DNA from 4 places in the Paenibacillus sp. FSL M8-0142 genome. Region 4 is predicted to be linked to each of the others. Evidence: predicted binding sites of a transcription regulator. Region 4 holds the regulator's gene; each other region holds the start of a gene.

Region 1 (4,841 bases), 170 kb from region 4:
TGACCGCATATCCGGATACGCGCACCGTCAGCTGCGGGTAGTTCTCCGGATGCTCCATCGCGTCGATCAGCTGCTCTCTGTCGAATACGTTGACGTTCAAGTGGTGGGCGTCATCGCCAAAGTATCCGTCCAGCATCGCTACGAGATTGCGGATGCGGGTATCGGCGTCCTTGCCCAGCGCCTTCGGCACGATCGAGAACGTATTCGAGATACCGTCGAGGCTGTCCTCGTACGGGAGCTTTGCAACCGACGTCAGCGAGGCGAGCGCTCCCTTCTTGTCGCGGCCGTGCATCGGATTCGCCCCTGGCGCGAACGGTTCGCCCGCTTTGCGACCGTCCGGCGTCGTTCCCGTTTTCTTCCCGTAGACGACGTTCGACGTAATGGTCAGCACCGACTGCGTCGGCATGGCATCCCGGTATGCTTTGTGCTTGCGGATCATGCTCATAAACGATTCCACCAGCTCCACCGCGATGCTGTCCACCCGGTCATCGTTGTTGCCGTAGCAAGGGAAGTCCCCCTCGATCTCGAAATCCACGGCAATCCCCTGCTCATTTCGAATCGGCTTAACCTTCGCGTGCTTGATGGCGCTCAGCGAATCCGCCGCTACGGACAGGCCGGCGATCCCGCATGCCATCGTCCGTAAAATATCCCGGTCATGCAGCGCCATCTCGATCCGTTCATAGCTGTATTTGTCATGCATATAGTGGATGACGTTCAGCGTATTCATATAAAGCTTCGCCAGCCATTCCATCATCGGCTTGAACCGCTTCATGACCTCGTCGTAGCTGAGAACCTCGGCCGTGATCGCCGGATATTCCGGGCCGACCTGGGCGCCGCTCTTCTCGTCCTTGCCGCCGTTAATGGCATATAGCAGCGCTTTGGCCAAGTTCGCCCTTGCGCCGAAGAATTGCATTTGCTTGCCGATTCGCATCGCCGAAACGCAGCAGGCGATCCCGTAGTCATCCCCGTAAATCGGGCGCATCAGATCATCGTTCTCGTATTGGATCGAGCTGGTTTCGATCGAAACCTTGGCGCAATATTTCTTGAAGGCTTCCGGCAGCTTCTCGGACCATAGGACAGTCAGGTTCGGTTCCGGAGCAGGTCCCAGATTATACAGGGTATGCAGGAAGCGGAAGCTGTTCTTCGTCACGCGGGTAACGCCGTTTACGGACATGCCGCCGATCGATTCCGTCACCCAAGTCGGATCTCCGCTGAACAGTTCGTTGTAGTCCGGCGTACGCAGGAATTTTACGATACGCAGCTTCATGACAAAATGGTCCACCAGCTCCTGAGCCGTCTCTTCCGTCAGCTTGCCCTCGGCGAGATCGCGCTCGATGTAAATATCAAGGAAGGAAGATACCCTGCCAAGCGACATCGCGGCCCCGTTCTGTTCCTTGATCGCCGCCAGATAGCCGAAATACAGCCACTGGAACGCTTCCTTCGCCGTATTGGCCGGTTTGGAGATGTCATAACCGTGCATGGCCGCCATTTCCTTCAGTTCTTTCAGCGCCCGGATCTGCTCCGACAGCTCTTCGCGCAGACGGATAACCGGCTCATCCATCGCGTCCACTTCAAGCTCGGCCAGCTCCCTAAGCTTATCCTGCACAAGCGCGTCGACTCCGTACAAGGCCACTCGGCGGTAGTCCCCAATAATGCGTCCGCGTCCGTAAGCATCCGGAAGGCCGGTGATGATTCCGGCTTTGCGCGCTGCCCGCATTTCGGAAGTGTATGCATCGAACACACCCTGGTTATGGGTTTTGCGGATATGGGTAAACATATCCACGATGCCCTGCGGCATTTCAAAGCCGTACGCATTACATGCGTCAATCATCATCCGGATGCCGCCGAACGGCTGAATCGAGCGCTTGAACGGCTCATCGGTCTGAAGTCCGACGATCTTCTCCTTCTCTTTGTCCAAATATCCCGGCTGATGGGAGGTGATCGTCGACGGCGTATTCACATCAACGTCCAGCACCCCTCCGGCCTCACGTTCCCTGCGGGTTAAATCGGATACGATGTCCCAGAGAGCCTTTGTGTTATCCGTCGGCCCGGCAAGAAACTCCTCGTTCCCCTCATAAGGCGTTATGTTTCTGGCAATAAAATCGTTGACGTCGACTCTCCTATTCCATTTCCCTGACTTAAAACCTCTCCAGCCTGCATACTGCTCCATCACCGACATTTCGAATCCCTCCTAGTTTTAAGCTGCGGCCTGCGGCAATACGCCGGGAACCCTCCGCACCGCGGGAAGTCTCTGGCTTTCAGATTCAAGCCCTCAAATGTGATTTATTTCACTAATTGAGGCGCGCCGGTTCCGTCTTTTGCCCGCAAGCTGCATTTGTAAAGATCCGAGATTCATCTCGCTTATTTTGTACACCCTTATTGTAACCCTGGTGGATCTTTACATCTGTGATATAAGTCACAAGGATGCAGCTTTTCGTGACTTTTATCACCCGAATTTGCAGGCCGGGGTTGGAAACAAATATGCAGCCTTCTGCTATAGGCTGACGTGGCCGGCAGAAGGCTGCATCCATCCCTCTAGGGTCTACTTACCCTTCGTCTCGTATGGTTAAAACCGTCCATAGAACGCGTTGCGATATACATCCGCAAGCTCCGACACGAGCGGCAGCTTCGGATTGCTCGTCGTACACTGGTCCTCAAACGCACGGTCGGCTAGCTCGTCGACGCGATTCTCGAAATCCTGTGGATCAATGCCAAGCTGCTGGAACGATTCTTCGATGCCGAGCTTGGCATTCAATTCCCGAATCGCAAGGATCAGACTATTGACGCCCTCCTCCGTCGTCCTAGCCGGCAGACCGAGAATCCGAGCGATCTCGGCATACCGCTGATCAGCCACAAAATGGGTATATTTCGGCCAAGCGGCGAATTTTGTCGGCTTCTTCGCATTGTAGCGGATGACGTGCGGCATAAGGATCGCATTCGTCCGGCCATGTGCGGTATGGTACTGACCACCCCATTTATGCGCAAGGCTGTGGTTGATGCCCAGGAACGCATTGGCGAAGGCCATGCCGGCCAGCGTCGAGGCATTATGCATTTTTTCCCGGGCCAGCTTGTCGCCGGTAAGCGCCGATTGCTCCAGATACTGGAATACGAGCTGAATGGCCTTGATGGCAAGCCCATCCGTATAATCGTTCGCCATGATCGAGACATAGGCTTCGATGGCATGCGTCAGCACGTCCATGCCGGTGTCGGCGACGGCGGTCTTCGGCAGCGTGTAGACAAATTCCGGATCAATGATCGCCACATCCGGCGTCAGCTCGTAATCGGCTAGCGGGTATTTGGTGTGCCCGGAAACTTTATCCGTGATTACGGCGAAGCTCGTGACCTCCGAGCCTGTGCCCGATGTGGTGGGAATGGCAACGAACTTCGCTTTCTGGCCAAGCTTCGGATACTTATACACCCGTTTGCGGATATCCATAAATTTCTGCTTCAGATCTTTGAAATCGGCATCCGGGTGCTCATAGAACAGCCACATCGCTTTCGCCGCATCCATCGGCGAACCGCCGCCGAGAGCAATGATGCAGTCCGGCTGGAACCTGTTCAGCATTTCGGTTCCCCGTTCAACCGTAGTCGTTGAAGGATCCGGTTCGACCTCCGAGAACACCTCGATCGCTACGGGCGCTCTTCGCTGCCGCAAGTAATGCTCAACCCGCTCCACGTACCCGAGCTTCACCATCATCGGGTCGGTGATAATGGCAATGCGCGATATGCCCGGCATTTTGGCAAGATACTGGGTGGAGCCTTTTTCGAAGTATATTTTATCCGGGACTTTAAACCACTGCATATTCACGGTTCTGCGGTTCACCCTTTTCACGTTGATCAGATTAACGGCCGTTACGTTGGAAGAGGTTGCGTTGCGGCCATACGATCCGCACCCCAGCGTCAGGGATGGAAGATTCGTATTGTAGATATCCCCGATTCCGCCCTGCGAGGACGGCTGGTTCACCAGAATGCGGCAGGTTTTCATGCGGCTCGAGAACGCCCGGATCACATCCTCATTATGCGAATGAATGACGGACGTATGTCCCATCCCTCCGAAGGCGACCATTTCCTCCGAACGTTTGATGCCTTCCTGCGCGTTTTTGACACGGTAGCACGCCAGCACAGGGCTCAGCTTCTCCGCGGACAGGGGATAGCCCGGCCCAACGCCGTCCAGCTCGGCTACCAGAATCTTGGTGCCTGCCGGGACATCAAGGCCGCATTGCTCGGCAATCTTAACCGCCGGCTGACCGACGATCGCCGGATTGACCGCGCATTTGTCGGATATCATGGCCTTAGCCGACAGCTTCACGGTTTCTTCCTTGTTCATAAAATAGCAGCCGGCCGCCATCATTTTCTTCTTCACTTGCTCAAACACAGGCTCCTCGATAATGACAGCCTGCTCCGACGCGCAAATCATCCCGTTGTCGAACGTCTTCGATAAAATCAGGTCATTCACGGCCTGGTCGAGATCCGCCGACTTCTCGATAAAGCACGGCACGTTTCCCGGACCGACGCCGAGTGCCGGCTTGCCGCAGCTGTAGGCCGCTTTTACCATGGCGGAACCGCCGGTTGCCAATATGCACGCCACGTCCGGATGATGCATTAAAGCATGGGTCTTCTCCATGGACGGCTCCTCAATCCATTGAATGCAATCCGCCGGGGCTCCATGCTTACGCGCGGCCTCCAGCAAAATGGCAGCAGCCTCCCGGCTGCATGCCTGTGCCGACGGATGGAATCCGAAAATGATCGGGTTGCGCGTCTTGATCGAAATCAGTGCTTTGAAGATGGTGGTTGAGGTAGGGTTCGTTACGGGGGTGATCCCCATGATGATCCCGATCGGC
Region 2 (4,841 bases), 180 kb from region 4:
CAAAATTGCGAGCCGACGCAGGTCTTGACGGTCCGGAGCGATTTGGCATAGGCATAACCGGAAGGCATATCCAGCTCCTCCCACACCTTCGGCAAGTCCTCTTTCTTGACGCCGACCAAGTCCAGACGCTGTCCTCCCGTCACCTTGACGACCTTGACATTATACTTTAAGGATACGTCCGCAATTTTCTTCAGCGCCTCCGGAGTTGTCACGCCGCCGTACATACGAGGGACAACCGTATACGTGCCGTCCTTCTGGATGTTGGCGTTCATCCGCTCATTCACGAACCTCGACTCGCGCTCCTCCCGGTGCGTCAGCGGGTTCAGCATGGTCAGATAGTAGTTTAGCGCCGGACGGCATTTCGAGCACCCTTCCGGATTGCTCCAATCCAGAACATGCATGACCTCTTTCGTGGTGGTCAAGCCTTTGGCCCGGATCTCCGCAACGATGGTATCCCGGTCGAGCGTCGTGCACGGGCAGATTCCCTGCTTGGCTGCCGTCGTAAAGCCGTCTCCCAATACGCTCTGGAGAATCTGCTCTACCACAGGCTTACAACCGCCGCAAGACCGCGTCGCCCCGGTGCATGCCTTGATCTCATCCACGGTGGTCATTCCCTGAACCGTGATGGCGTCCACGATTGCTTTCTTTGTCACGCCGTTGCAGCCGCACACGATTTCGTCGTCAGGCATTTGCGCGATGCGCGTCGCTGCGTCCGCCCCTTTTCCGGCACAGCCGCCGCCCATGATCGAGTGATAGATGTCGTCGGTCATCTGCGCCTTTTTTCGTATCAAAGACTGCAGATTGGCTGATTCGCTCACATCCCCGAACAAAATGGCACCAACGATCATTCCGTCCCTGAGCAGGATTTTCTTATAGGTTTTCTTCCAATCATCCTTGGCGAGAACAACGTCATGCTCCGGCTGCTCGATAAATTCCCCGGCCGAGAATACGTCTACTCCGCTAACCTTTAATTTGGTCGACACAATCGACCCTTCATAAGGAGGGGTGTCCACGCCGCATAACCGCTTGGCCAGCACTTGTCCTTGCTCGAATAACGGCGCAACAAGCCCGTAGCATACGCCGCGGTGCTCGCAGCATTCGCCGACGGCGTACACATCCTGCATCGAAGTTCGCAGATGGTCGTCCACGACGATGCCCCGCCGGACCTCGATCCCGCTCGCCTGCGCTACCTCCGTATTGGCACGGATGCCGACAGCCATGACGACCAAATCCGCGTCCAGCTCATCGCCGTCCTTGAAACGAAGACCGGTTACCCGCGTATCCCCCAATACCTCAACCGTCTGTTTTCCTAATAAAAAGCGGATGCCCTGCTGCTCAAGCTCATGCTGCAGCATCTGCGCCGCCACGGAATCGAGCTGGCTCTCCATAAGATCGTTCATCAGATGCACAACGGTCACGTCCATGCCGAGACTCACGAGGCCTTTGGCAGCCTCCAATCCCAGTAATCCCCCTCCGATGACCGCAGCTTTCCGGTACGTCTTCGCTGCCTGAAGCATCCGGGTGCAGTCGGCGATATTTCGAAAGCCGATAACGCCTTCTTTGTCGCTGCCGGGTACCGGCAATATGAAGGGCTTGGATCCCGTTGCGATTATGACATGATCATAGGGAACAGCCATCCCGTTGTCCGTCATGACAACCTTGGCGGCTTCATCAATCCGCTGCGCGCTTGTTCCCGTATGCAGCGTAATTCCGTTATCTTCATACCATTTCCAATCATTCAAGACGATGTCATCCAGCGTTTTGCTGCCTTCAAGCACATAAGAGAGCATAATCCGGTTGTAATTCGGGTGCGGCTCCTGGCCGATCACGGTAATATCGAATGCCCCGCTAAGCTTTAAAATTTGCTCGACCGTGCTGATTCCTGCGATCCCGTTGCCGATGACCACTAGCTTTTGTTTTTTTGCTGCTGGCATGGTTATTCCTCCCACACTGTATTGTTGCGTTATCCCCATCCAATCCTTTCAAATTGATTATATCGTCTTATGCCCGAATTATTTGTGATATATTTCACACTCTTAGTTAAAATTTTTAATACTCAGCAAAAATAACCCCGCCTCAACAGGAAGGCAAGGTTTCATCCTTTCGAATGCCTATATCATGCGGGCTTCCATGAACTCCCGTCTTCCGTTCGTTTTCAAATAGGGCATAATCCCCGCATATCCGGCAGCGTTCAGGTTCACTCCGGTCACCCAATTGCCTGCAAGCTCTTCCCCCTGGGCCCCGGCGATGACCACCGGTGCGGGAATCAGCTCCTGATACAGCGGAATCCCCGCCCGGATCGCCTTAAATGCTTTCCCGCTCTGCAAGAAGGGAATTGCACTGCTGTACGTAGGCACGAAATACTTGCCGATCACTTCAAGCTCCTCTCCGTCATAAAAGGGCTCCCCGCCTATAAACGGATGCAGCATGAGGATATTTTCATAATGCGACCAGATGAGCATCTGCAGCAATCGCCTCGCCCCGCTGCCTTCCAGTCTGTCTCCGATCTGCACGCCGTACTTCTCATAATCGATAAATTTCCAGCCGCGCGGACCCTTCACCCATTTCTGAAACATGCCTCCACCCTCTCCGCTCCGTCCGGGTTGATCTGGGCTTGTTCCTTTTAAAACCGTCAACCGCTCCTCAACGGCATGCTGGCCCAGCATATGGCGAGTCTTCTCCACAATATGCCTAACCTTGAGCGAAGCGTTTGCAAGCTCGGCGATGTCTTCTTGTCCATATTGAAAATAGGAAATATAACCGCGTTCCATCATTAAGATCGCCTCCTTCGACTGGCGTCAAGCGGATCTACTGACATCATATAAACGAACGGCGGGGTTGGTGCATGTCCGGTTAGGTTTTCCCGTTTTTTTCTTTCCAATCCCCCATCTAGCCGCATAAGAATAACGTCTACCGACGCACGCTCAAAGGAGACAGACCGCGTTTCGCGGTCGTTTCTCTTGTGATATCAGCCAGCAAATCCTCCGGAACGTTTATAGATCTGATATTAAATAAAAAAAGAACCCTGATATGAGTTGTTCTCATGTCAGGGTTCCGCTAGTGATGGGAACGCCGCCGATGGATCATTTCTCGACCCATTGTTCAGCCCAGGAAGCAATCTGCTCCATGACCGGGCGAAGCGCTTTGCCTTTCTCCGTAAGCTCGTATTCAATACGAACCGGCGTTTCGGGGTACACATGACGAATCAAAATTCCTTCGCATTCCAGATCCTTCATCCGCTCCGACAGCATCTTGTCACTCATGGACGGAATCAGATTGGAGATGTCTTTAAAACGCTTCGGACCGCTCATCAACGTCTGGATAATCAATCCGTTCCACCGTTTACCCAGAAAAGAAAACGCGGATTCAAAGCGGGGACACAGCGAAATGTTTGTAACTTCCATATCCTTTCACCTCTTTACGAAGTCACCTTGTGTTCAAAAAGTTATTCGTTTATCGTGAGATCGAAAAACTTACGATTAGTTAGTATGTTTCATTTTAACACATTTTCGGGAAGCTGAAAACCACCTGGCCCCTTTTTCCCATAAATTCAGCACTTATTCCGTTAATATCCGTGCCAAAATATCCAGATCGGATTCGATGGTCCGGGACAATTTTCGGTTATACAGGACGGCAGCCGGATGGAACAATGGAAAAATGTTATAGGTTTCCAGCGAAAATCGATAGCCGGCAGCGGGATTGTCACGTTCTGCCGCCTGCTGAACGGGCCCTTCGATCATTTTCCCGTGCAGCGAAGTGACGGTTTCATGGCTCCCGATCAACCGGTGCAGCGCAATATTCCCCATCGGGATCAGGAATTGCGGGCGAACCAAACGGATTTCCTCGTCCAGAATCGGCGCATGGGCCAAGATTTCGGCTTTCGTGGGCGTTCGGTTCGAACGGCTGACCACCCTTTCGCCGGAAGCCCGGGTGATGATGCGTTCCTTGAACGGTCGGCTCCTTACCGTGCTTGTAATATAGACCTCGCTGCGGGAGAGACCCAGCCGCTCCAAATAGGCGTCCATCTCCCGGCCGGCTTGGCCGGTAAAAGGCATGCCTTCCTGAATCTCGGTAGCCCCGGGCGCTTCCCCGACGAACATGACTTTGGCCGGCACGGCCCCACTCCCCAGCAAAAATCCTTCGACAGGCTCATGCGCAAGCCTGGATCTGCATAAGGCGATCGTCTCCGGACTTACAGGCGCGCTTCGGGTATCCTTCATCCGTCATCCCCTCCCTTGCACTCTCATCCGCGATGCGTGAAATTTCGATATTCTACCTAGTATTTAAAATACCCCATGCTTCAGTATATTGTATCCTTTACCCATAAAAAAATGAATGGCATCACTTCGGCTATAAAGTAGAAAACGAGCCGTTCAAGGCAGATGCCTTGCTCGGCTCGTTTTGCGATGATCGGGATTTATGCCAGCACCGGCAGCGGACGAACCGGCTGACTGTTGCCGAATGTCTGCTTGCCTGCTGTGGAGTAAGCCCAACGGATCGCGTTCGTAATGACTTTCAGCACTTCAGGGTTGTAGTAGGTCGGATACGTCTCATGCCCTGGACGGAAGTAGAAAATGTTCCCGTGGCCGCGCTTGAACGTGCACCCGCTGCGGAATACCTCGCCGCCTTCGAAGTTGCTGACAAAGACCAGCTCATCCGGTGCCGGAATATCGAAGAATTCCCCGTACATCTCCTCATGCTCAATGATGATCGGACCTGTAAGGCCCGCAGCGATCGGATGCGTCGGATTCACGCTCCAAATGATTTCCTGCTCTCCCGCCTCGCGCCACTTCAAATCGCAGCTTGTTCCCATCAGGGCTTTGAACGGCTTCGAAAAATGT
Region 3 (4,841 bases), 3.0 Mb from region 4:
AGGCTACCGTAAGAGCGATCACGGCACCGGTCATCCCGAACGCCCAGCCATCCCGCTTGAGGCTCATGAAATATCCGCCGAGCAGGAAGGCCAGCAGCGCCAGCCCCAGCAGAACGGCGATCAGGCCGCCCCGGCGCTCGAACACGTCCGTCATGAAATACGTCATGACGCCGAATGCCGCGAACAGTCCCGCAACCGGAAGCAGCAGCTTCCGTGCCATGGAGCGTGCGCGCTCTTGCAAGTCCGAGGTCGTGCGAAGCGTCGTGAACATCAAGCCGTGCAGCAGGCACAGCAGCGTCATCGTCAGCCCGCCAACCACCGTATAGGCATTGACGATATCGAAGAAACCGGCGTGCATTTCCATTGCTTCGTTAATCGGCAGCCCCTGGATCAGGCAGGCAAATACGACGCCGAGCAGGAACGGAGGCAGCACGCTGCCTGTGAAAATGGCGCCGTCCCATACCCTTTTCCAGCGGGCATTCCCCACCTTCCCCCGGAACTCAAAGGCTACGCCGCGGCCGATCAAGGCCAGCAGGAGGAAGACAAGCGGAATGTAGAACCCGCTGAACAAGGTCGCGTACCAGTTCGGGAACGCCGCGAACATCGCGCCCCCTGCCGTTAGCAGCCATACCTCGTTCGCGTCCCAGAACGGGCCGATGGAATTGATGAGCACGCGGCGCTCCGTGTCGCTTTTGGCCAGAAGCTGCGTGGACATCCCAACGCCGAAATCAAAGCCCTCGAGAAAAAAGAACCCGATAAACAATACCGCAACCAGCACAAACCATACTTCATTAAGAGACAGCATTGTAGCCCTCCTTGTTAAACGGATCGCTTGCGTGGCGGTGGTCCGCCTCCTCCGCATACGGCCCTTTCTTAATCACCTTGACGAACAGATAGGCCATGACAGCCGCCAGCACCGCGTAAATCGCCGTAAACACGATCAGCGAGAACAGAATCGACCCGGCGCTGACATTCGGCGAAATGCTGTTCTCCGTCGTAATGAGCCCGAACACCGTCCACGGCTGGCGCCCGATCTCCGTCATAATCCAGCCCGAGCTGTTCGCTATGATCGGCAGGGAGATGCCAATCAGCATCATGCTCAGGAACCACTTCCCGGCCTGCTCGACCTTTTTGCGCAGCATCAGCCAAGCACCGTACAGACCAAGCAGAATCATGGCCGTTCCGGCCGCCACCATAATCCGGAAGCTCCAGAAGGTCGTGCGCACCGGAGGAATATAATCGCCCGGGCCGTATTCCTGCTCGTACTGGTACTGCAGCTCTTTCATCCCGATCACTTCGCCGCTAAATTTGCTGTAAGACAGGAAGCTGAGCAAATACGGGACTTTGAATTCCGCCGAGTTCTCCTGCTTATCCGGATCGATCGACGCAAAGACCGTCCACGGCGCCGGGTCATCGCTCGTTTCCCACAGGCCCTCCGCAGCAGCCATCTTCATCGGCTGAGTCTGCACGAGGTACTGCGCCTGCTGGTGGCCGAACACCGCAACCAGAATGGAGGTAATCAGGCCAACCACAATCGCGAGGTTGAACGATCTTTTGAAAAAGTCCAGGTCCTGCTTCTTCATCAGCTTATACGCGCTCACCCCGGCTACGAGGAAAGCGCCGGTAGCCAGCGCCCCGAAAATCGTATGCGGGAACTCCACCAGCAGCTGACCGTTCGTGATCAGCGCGAAAAAGTCGTTCATCTCCGCCCGACCGTTGTTGATCTCGAATCCGACCGGACGCTGCATGAACGAGTTGGCGGCCAGAATCCAGAACGCCGACATCAAGGTGCCGAAGGACACCAGCCAGATGCTCAGCAGATGGACCTTCTTCGAAAGCCGGTCCCAGCCGAAGATCCACAGGCCGATGAACGTCGATTCGAGGAAAAAGGCCAGCAGTGCCTCGATCGCCAGCGGCGCGCCAAACACGTCCCCGACGAACCGGGAATAATCGGACCAGTTCATACCGAACTGGAATTCCTGCAGAATCCCCGTCACTACGCCGACCGCAAAGTTAATGAGAAACAGCTTGCCCCAGAATTTGGCCATCCGTTTATACACGTCCTGGCCTTTGACAACGTACATCGTCTCCATGACGGCGATCAGAAACGCCAACCCGATGGAGATCGGTACGAAAATAAAGTGAAAAATAGTTGTCGATGCGAACTGTATTCGCGCCAGCATCACCGGATCCATAACATACCCCTTCCTTTAGCTCACGTCATCATTTTAACTTTGATTCTTTTAGTATTGTCGCAGACTGGAGCAGGCAGGATTGTGATTAACATCACAATATCGGAGTCGAAAACGGATAAAAAGTTATAAATTTGTGACAAAAATCACGAAGTCCCGAACTTAAAAGGGACAGGCCCGCCATCCCTGGTGAGCCTGCCCCTTGTATCCTATACCACGTGCCTCTCCCGGCGCGCGTCGTTCCTCATCACTGCTGCACGACCCTCGTCGTTATTGCTCGTACGATGCGGCATGCAGATCATTGCATTAGCTTGTACATTTTATTGAACCGGACCCACCTCAGTCTCGATCAGCTTAAACTCTATCACATCCGCAATCCCGCGGTTCGTGATGCGGATTTCCGGAATGACCGGGAGCGCGATGAGGGAGAAGGTCATGAACGGCGCGTTGATGAAGCAGCCAAGCTCCTTCCACGCATCCTCCAGCGCCGCCACCTCCTCGGCCACGATTTCCACCGGGCGGTCAGCCAGAAGGCCGGCAATCGGCATTGCCACCTTCGCCAGCACCTTCCCGTCCCGGACGACGATCATGCCTCCGCCGCAAGCCGCCAGCTCGTTGGCGGCAAATGCCATATCGTCCACATTCGTGCCCATCACCAGCAGGTTGTGGCTGTCATGGGCCACGGTCGAAGCGACCGCACCCGACTTCAGACCGAAGCCGCTCGCGAACCCTAGCGAGATTTGGCCGGTTCCGCGGTGACGCTCGATACAGGCAAGCTGCACGACGTCCTGCTCCAGGTCCGGCCGGATGATACCGCCCTCCACCGGGAGAACCGCCGTCATTTTAGCTGTACGGGCACTGTTCTCAATGACGCGCACGACATTGACTTCCGTTCGCGCTGCCGAACCCGATTTGCTGCGGAGCAGGAAATCTTCCGGGGTGAGGGCCCGGGCTAGACGCACCGATTGATAAGCCTTCTCCGGGTATTGGTAGGACGGAAACTCCACCACAAGGCGGCCGTTCTCCGCAACGACCTCGCCATCGGCAATGACGACCGATGGAACCATGCGCTTCAAATCGTCAATGAGCAGGATGTCCGCCGATTTTCCCGGGGAGATGCTGCCGAGGTCCAGCTCCATTCCGAAATAGCGAGCAACGTTGATCGTGCCCATTTGAATCGCGGTTACGGGGTCAACCCCTTCTTCCATCGCCCGCCGCACGATATGGTTCATATGGCCGAGCCGCACCAGCGTCTGCGGGTATACATCGTCGGTAATGAGCGACATGTTGTCCGTGCGCACCTTATCCTCGGTCACCACTTTGATGACCTCCTTGATGTCCTGCCATGCCGAACCCTCGCGGATCATCAGATGCATCCCGAGCCTAACCTTCTCCAGCGCCTGCTCCCGTGTCACCGTCTCGTGGTCGGAGCTAACCCCTGTAGCCAAATAAGCCTGAAGCATTCGGTCATCCTCAGCCGGAAAATGTCCGGTTACCGTCTTGCCCGCACGCAGCGTTGCTTCAATCTCTCCGAGCATCGTCGGATCGCCGTTCACGACGCCTGGGAAGTTCATTACTTCACCGAGGCCTGCCGTGCCGGGCCAGGTCAGCCCCTCTTCGATATCGGATACGCCAAGCTGGGCGCCGCCATCCTCCAGATCGAATGTTGCGGGGACGCAGGAAGGAATGGTCGTGAATACCTTCAGCGGCAGCTGCTGACCTTCCTCATGCATCCAGCGCACGCCTTCCATGCCGAACACGTTGGCAATCTCGTGCGGATCCATATAGATACCGGTCGTTCCGCTTACGATGGCCGCCTTGGCAAATTCGGTCACCGTCAGCATCGTGGATTCGACGTGCATATGGCCATCAAGCAGTCCCGGCGTAATATACCGCCCTTTGCCATCAATCACTTTCGTGCCCTCGCCGATGGTATGATCCGCATTGCCGATATAGGCAATGCGCCCGGCTGCAACCGCCACGTCCATATTCGCTTGAAGCTCGCCCGTAAATACGTTGACCAGCGTGCCGTTCTTGATCACCAGCTCGGCTGGCGACTGCCCCAAAGCAACCTGTCCCAGCTGCCGGCTGACCTCGTATCGTTTATGTCTTTTGCTTGAACTCATGATGATTGCACGCTCCCCTTTTTTGCTGATTGGATATCTACGCAGTGAGTCTGATGATGCCCTTCATCGCAAATTTTTCACGCATGGAGGGAGGGGCCCATGGTTTAGATCAATACGATCCCCCTGAGCTGCCGGAACGCAAAACAACCCGGACAGCGTACCTGCCCGGGATGCCTAAAGATTGAATTCATCAAGATGAGAAAGTCCCTTGCTTATCTGCTGCGCTCGCGTAATATTGCCGCTGATTCCGGATTAGACCTTGCGCCGGTCCCACTCGGACGAATACGTGAAACGCCACGCGTACCGGGGTACCGCCATGCCTCGCGATTCCCCTTCAAAGCTCGGGCTGTCCTATTCTCATCTTTTATGTAGTCAAGTCATTTACGGTAACCTGGTAGAGACGCCTGGGCCCTATTCCCCGGCATATACATCAAGATTTGCTGCTAAGACCTTTACCCTATTCAATTCTACTCATTTGTTGTTAGAATTATAATCCTCCTGTCCAAGAAGTCAAGTGACAGGA
Region 4 (4,841 bases):
AGGCTTCTCCCCATGAGAAATCCGGGGAATGGTCGGCGGTCATCGACCGGATCTATCCTGATCTGATCACGGTGAAAGAAACTTGGGACCGACTCAGCGACCAGCTGTTCGGCCTGCTTCCGGAACGCGGCGATGCTTCTCCTGGAGATGCCGGGCAATACACGCTGCGGCTCTCGCCTGCGAAGAAGCCGAAGGATTGGGGAGCGCTCGCCGAGCTGGAACAGCAGATTCACGTGACGCTGGGAGACGTCGTTCGCAAGGGAGACAAGCTGATCGCCGAGATGAAGGAAGAGCTTGACGATTACAGTGCGGACAGCCTGCTGACTGACCTGTCGGGCTTGTTTAAGGATCTGGCTGCGCATCGCGAGGATTTGCGGTCCTTCATGGCTCTGAATGACGAAGGCACCGTATACTGGATGGAGGCCAACGGCAATTTCCGCAGCAAGTCGCTGCAGCTCTATGCCGTGCCCGTTGATGTGAGCAAGCATTTGAAGGAATTGTTTTTTGACAAGAAGCGGAGCGTGATTCTGACATCGGCGACGCTGTCGGTCGATAAATCGTTTCAATTCATGATCGATAATCTAGGGCTCCAGGAGGCGGCGGACGCAGGGAATCTGAACACGGTTCAGCTGCCGTCCCCGTTCAATTACAGGGAGCAGGCGCTTCTTGTCATTCCGCGGGATTTTCCAAGCGTGAAGGGCTCCGTGGGGGATGCGGTATTTGTGGATACGCTCGTGAAGTCGCTCTCTGAAGCGGCAATAGCTACCCAAGGTCGTATGCTCGTCCTGTTTACGTCGTACCGGATGCTTCGTCAGGTGCACGAGCCGCTGAAGGAAGCGCTGGCTGCCAGCGATATTACGGTGCTTGGTCAGGGAATGGATGGTACGAGCCGTACGAAGCTGATACGCCGGTTCCAGGATAGCAGCGCGTCGGTTCTGCTCGGGACCAGCTCCTTCTGGGAGGGTGTTGACATTCCCGGAGAAGCGCTGACCTGCCTGGCGATTGTCCGGCTGCCGTTCCAGCCGCCCAACCATCCGCTGGTCGAGGCGAAGAGCGAGCTGCTGCAGCAGCAGAAGAGGAACCCGTTCATGAAGCTGTCGGTGCCGCAAGCGGTCATCCGTTTCAAGCAGGGCTTCGGGCGGCTTGTTCGGACCGCCCACGATAAGGGAATCGTGATCGTCTACGATACCCGGGTAATCGAATCGTATTATGGAAAATACTTCTTGTATTCCCTGCCCGGACCGAAAATGGAGCATATGCCGACCGAGGGGATCGTCCCCCGTATTGCGCAGTGGCTTGAGGAAAGGGAGAATGAAAAAGAGTGAACCTAAAGGGGAGCAAGGCTTTATATTGGAAGCGATGAACTATCATCCTATTAATAGGGGGAGCATGCATGAAATCGGATAAAATTTCAGAGGCCGTAGTCCGCAGATTGCCAGTCTATTTGCGCTATTTGAATGAGCTTCATAAGCGGGAGGTGTCCACCGTCTCCTCACAGGAGCTTGGGCAGAAGCTCGACCTGAACCCGGCCCAAATCCGCAAGGATTTGGCCTATTTCGGGGATTTCGGCCGGAAGGGCATCGGTTATGATGTCTCCTATCTCATTGAGAAAATCCGCCAAATCTTGAAGCTAGACCAGAAGATCAACGTAGCGCTGGTGGGTGCGGGCAATCTCGGACATGCGCTATCCAATTACAACGCGTTTCTGAAAGATAATATGAAGATTGTGGCGATTTTCGATTCGTATCCTCCGAAAATCGGGCTGAAGATCAATAACTTGACGGTGCAGCCGATGGAAGAGCTGGACAAGACGGTCCAGGAATACGGCATTCGAATCGGGATCATTACGGTACCGGATTTTGAAGCGCAAAACGTAGCCAATCAGCTGATCAACGCCGGAATCGAGGCGATTTTGAATTTTGCCCCGACGATTCTGAAGGCGCCGCCTCATATCCGCATTCACACCGCGGATTTTACGACGGATCTGCAAAGTCTGGCTTACTATTTGGACAATGGGAAGGAGGATGCGCAGCATGACAACGAAGTGGATGGTTAAGAACGGAACATTTGCCGTGCTTCAGGAAGGACAGCCGGTTCTCCGCGGGTATATGGTTGTGGAGGACGACCGCATCACGTATTTGGGGGAAGAGGAGCCTCAGGTCGATGCAGAAACCCAGGTGATGGACGGAACGCATCTGTTATTCCTTCCAGGGCTGGTCAACACGCATGGACATGCAGCCATGTCGCTGCTTCGCGGTTTTGGCGATGATCTGGCCCTGCAAGTTTGGCTGCAGGAGAAAATGTGGCCGATGGAAGCGAAGTTTACGGCCGACGATGTATTTTGGGGCACTTCGCTCTCGGTGCTCGAGATGCTGAAGGGCGGTACGACAACCTTCGTTGACATGTATGACCATATGGATCAGGTCGCCAAGGTTGTCCAAGACTCCGGAATGCGGGGAGTGCTGACAAGAGGCGTCATCGGGCTGTGTCCTCCGGAAGTACAGAAGCAGAAGCTGGATGAGGCGATTGCCTTTGCAAAGGACTGGCACGGTCAGGCGGAGGGCCGGATTACGACGATGATTTCGCCGCATGCGCCTTACACCTGCCCGCCAGACTTCATTGAGAAATTCGTTCAAGCGGCGCATGATTTGAATCTGCCGATTCATACCCATATGTCCGAAACGGCAGCCGAAGTGCAGCAGAATGTGAATGACTACGGACAGCGTCCGGTGGCCCATCTAGAGAAGCTCGGCGTGTTCTCGCGTCCGACGCTGGTCGCGCATGCGGTGCATTTGACGGACGAAGAGATTGAAATATTGGCTAAGCATGATGTCGCGGTATCCCATAACCCCGGCAGCAACCTGAAGCTGGCCAGCGGTGTTGCGCGTGTTCCCGAGCTGTTGAAAGCAGGTGTGACAGTGTCCCTTGGAACCGATGGACCAGCGAGCAATAACAACCTGGACATGTTCGAAGAAATGCGCCTGGCCGCCCTTATCCACAAGGGCGTCAGCGGCGATCCGACGGCTATTCCGGCAGCCGAAGCGCTTCGAATGGGAACCGAGTATGGAGCACGGTCGGCATTTCTTGATAACGTAGGCAGATTGGCCGTCGGGATGAAGGCGGACATGATCGCACTGGATACCGATCAAGCGCATTTCCTGCCGCGCACGGACTACATTTCGCATTCAATTTACTCGGCCTCCGCCAAGGATGTGGAGCATGTATGGGTTGACGGCAAGCAGGTGGTTAAGCACGGCTCCTGCCTCACGCTGGATGAGGAACGGATCCGCCGTGAAGCCCAGCGTTCATTCGAGCGTCTTTCGACCCTTTAGGTCAGATTAAGGGGGAGGATCAGACGGTTTGAAAAAGAGAACAAAGTGGATTTTGCTTAGTATATCCGGGCTGCTGCTGGCGCTGCTATGCGTGCAGCTGTACTATTCCTACGTCATGAAGGACACGTGGAATGAGGAGAGCCTGGCGGTGCAAGCCGCTCGTCAGCATGGCAGCCTGGTGACGAAGGATAAGACCTACAAATCGGTATGGGGCGAGAACAACAATTATTGGGTCATCACGGGAACGAATCAGGACCAGCAGCAGATTATGGTCTGGGTGAAGTTTACGGATGATAACCTTCCTGTTGAAGGCAAGGATGCGGTTCAGGCCGTGCTGCTCAGCAGCGGATTGTCCGAGGAGCAGATGCGCGAGCAGATTCGCAATGAGATGCCGGGTGCTGTGATCAAGCGGCTACTCCCCGTCATGTATGAAGGCGAGTATACATGGCAGCTCCAATATGAGAATCAGGGCCAATTAGGTTATCGCTTCTATCGCTTCCAGGACGGACAGGCGATCGGAGAGGACATTATTCTTCCAAATCAATAAATCAGTTATACAGGAAAGAGGCTTTCTTGTACGCGATTGTACAAGGAAGCCTCTTTGTTTTGGGTTTGTAAGCGCTGTCTGAAAAATATGGAAAAACTGTTCTTAATATTTTCACAGGAAGGCATGAAAAAGTATAGATTATGTGATATACTCATTGTTGTACTCATTAGACAGAAAACGATCTATTAGTCATAGCATATGATACTGTATATAAATGTGATTTATTCTAATCTACAAATTACTACTACTGAAGGAGGCACTTCATGAAACTACGCATTGTCCCTATCATGCTGACGGTTGTCATTTCGGCATTGGTGCTCTTCGGCGGATGGTTTCTATATCAGCGTTTCGCTGTCCAGAGTCCGCTGGCCGATGTTGTTTCTCAATATGAAGGCGTGAAAAGTTCTCATATAGATATTAAACATGATGCCGTATCTTTGAAACTCGATTTGGCTCCGGACACGAATTTGCAGGGCTTGGTTCAACATATCAAGCGTGAAGGCAAATCCGTGATCGGCAGCCGGGAGCTTAAAATTCAAGTCGAGGACCACTCCTCGGAGGCGTTGGACGAGTGGTGGGAAAAGGCGATGCTGTCTGTTGCTGAGGCAATGGATAACAAGCAATACACCAACATCCAGAAATCCCTGGATCGGCTGGCCGCCGGTACGCCGAATCTGAGCGCAAAAGCGACGATCGACGACAACAATGTCTACATCAGCCTGTCGGATGGAAAGTCTGGTAAATTCATCATCCTGCCGCGTCAGCCCGGAACAATGGAGGTGTGGAGCCATGCCTAAATGGACGAAAGAAGTAGCGATCGGCTTTGTCCCGGTATTGCTGGTATTCCTGGCTTTTATCGGGGTGAATATCGTGCCGGTTATCATCGCGGTTGCTCTCGTAGGCGGATTGCTGTTCATCGCGAAGATGAGAGGCGGGATCGCCGTCGGAGCAGGCAATGAACG

Evidence for each region. Region 4 encodes Rex, which represses fermentation and respiration genes when NADH is low (regulators of the CRP and FNR family bind a similar motif). Its sites were predicted from a motif close to TTGTGAAATATTTCACAA; they were not measured.
Region 1: a site for Rex is predicted at 2,277-2,294, ahead of pflB (formate C-acetyltransferase). Genes of this name have one in related genera too.
Region 2: a site for Rex is predicted at 2,017-2,034, ahead of nirB (nitrite reductase large subunit NirB). Genes of this name have one in related genera too.
Region 3: a site for Rex is predicted at 2,275-2,292, ahead of NSQ46_RS01525 (cytochrome ubiquinol oxidase subunit I). Genes of this name have one in related genera too.

Annotation. Positions count from the first base shown of each region.
Region 1 covers NZ_CP152008.1:4,273,997-4,278,837, forward strand. The annotation lists gene pflB (formate C-acetyltransferase) at 1-2,179, opposite strand, end outside; gene adhE (bifunctional acetaldehyde-CoA/alcohol dehydrogenase) at 2,567-4,841, opposite strand, start outside.
Region 2 covers NZ_CP152008.1:4,284,881-4,289,721, forward strand. The annotation lists gene nirB (nitrite reductase large subunit NirB) at 1-1,934, opposite strand, end outside; gene NSQ46_RS19845 (hypothetical protein) at 2,112-2,774, opposite strand; gene NSQ46_RS19850 (helix-turn-helix domain-containing protein) at 3,084-3,404, opposite strand; gene NSQ46_RS19855 (uracil-DNA glycosylase) at 3,558-4,220, opposite strand; gene NSQ46_RS19860 (ThuA domain-containing protein) at 4,418-4,841, opposite strand, start outside.
Region 3 covers NZ_CP152008.1:335,649-340,489, reverse strand. The annotation lists gene cydB (cytochrome d ubiquinol oxidase subunit II) at 1-805, opposite strand, end outside; gene NSQ46_RS01525 (cytochrome ubiquinol oxidase subunit I) at 792-2,195, opposite strand; gene ade (adenine deaminase) at 2,513-4,318, opposite strand; purine riboswitch at 4,668-4,769, opposite strand.
Region 4 covers NZ_CP152008.1:4,106,137-4,110,977, reverse strand. The annotation lists gene dinG (ATP-dependent DNA helicase DinG) at 1-1,325, shown strand, start outside; gene NSQ46_RS18905 (redox-sensing transcriptional repressor Rex) at 1,394-2,056, shown strand; gene NSQ46_RS18900 (amidohydrolase) at 2,034-3,332, shown strand; gene NSQ46_RS18895 (DUF5590 domain-containing protein) at 3,361-3,879, shown strand; gene NSQ46_RS18890 (hypothetical protein) at 4,143-4,676, shown strand; gene NSQ46_RS18885 (AAA family ATPase) at 4,669-4,841, shown strand, end outside.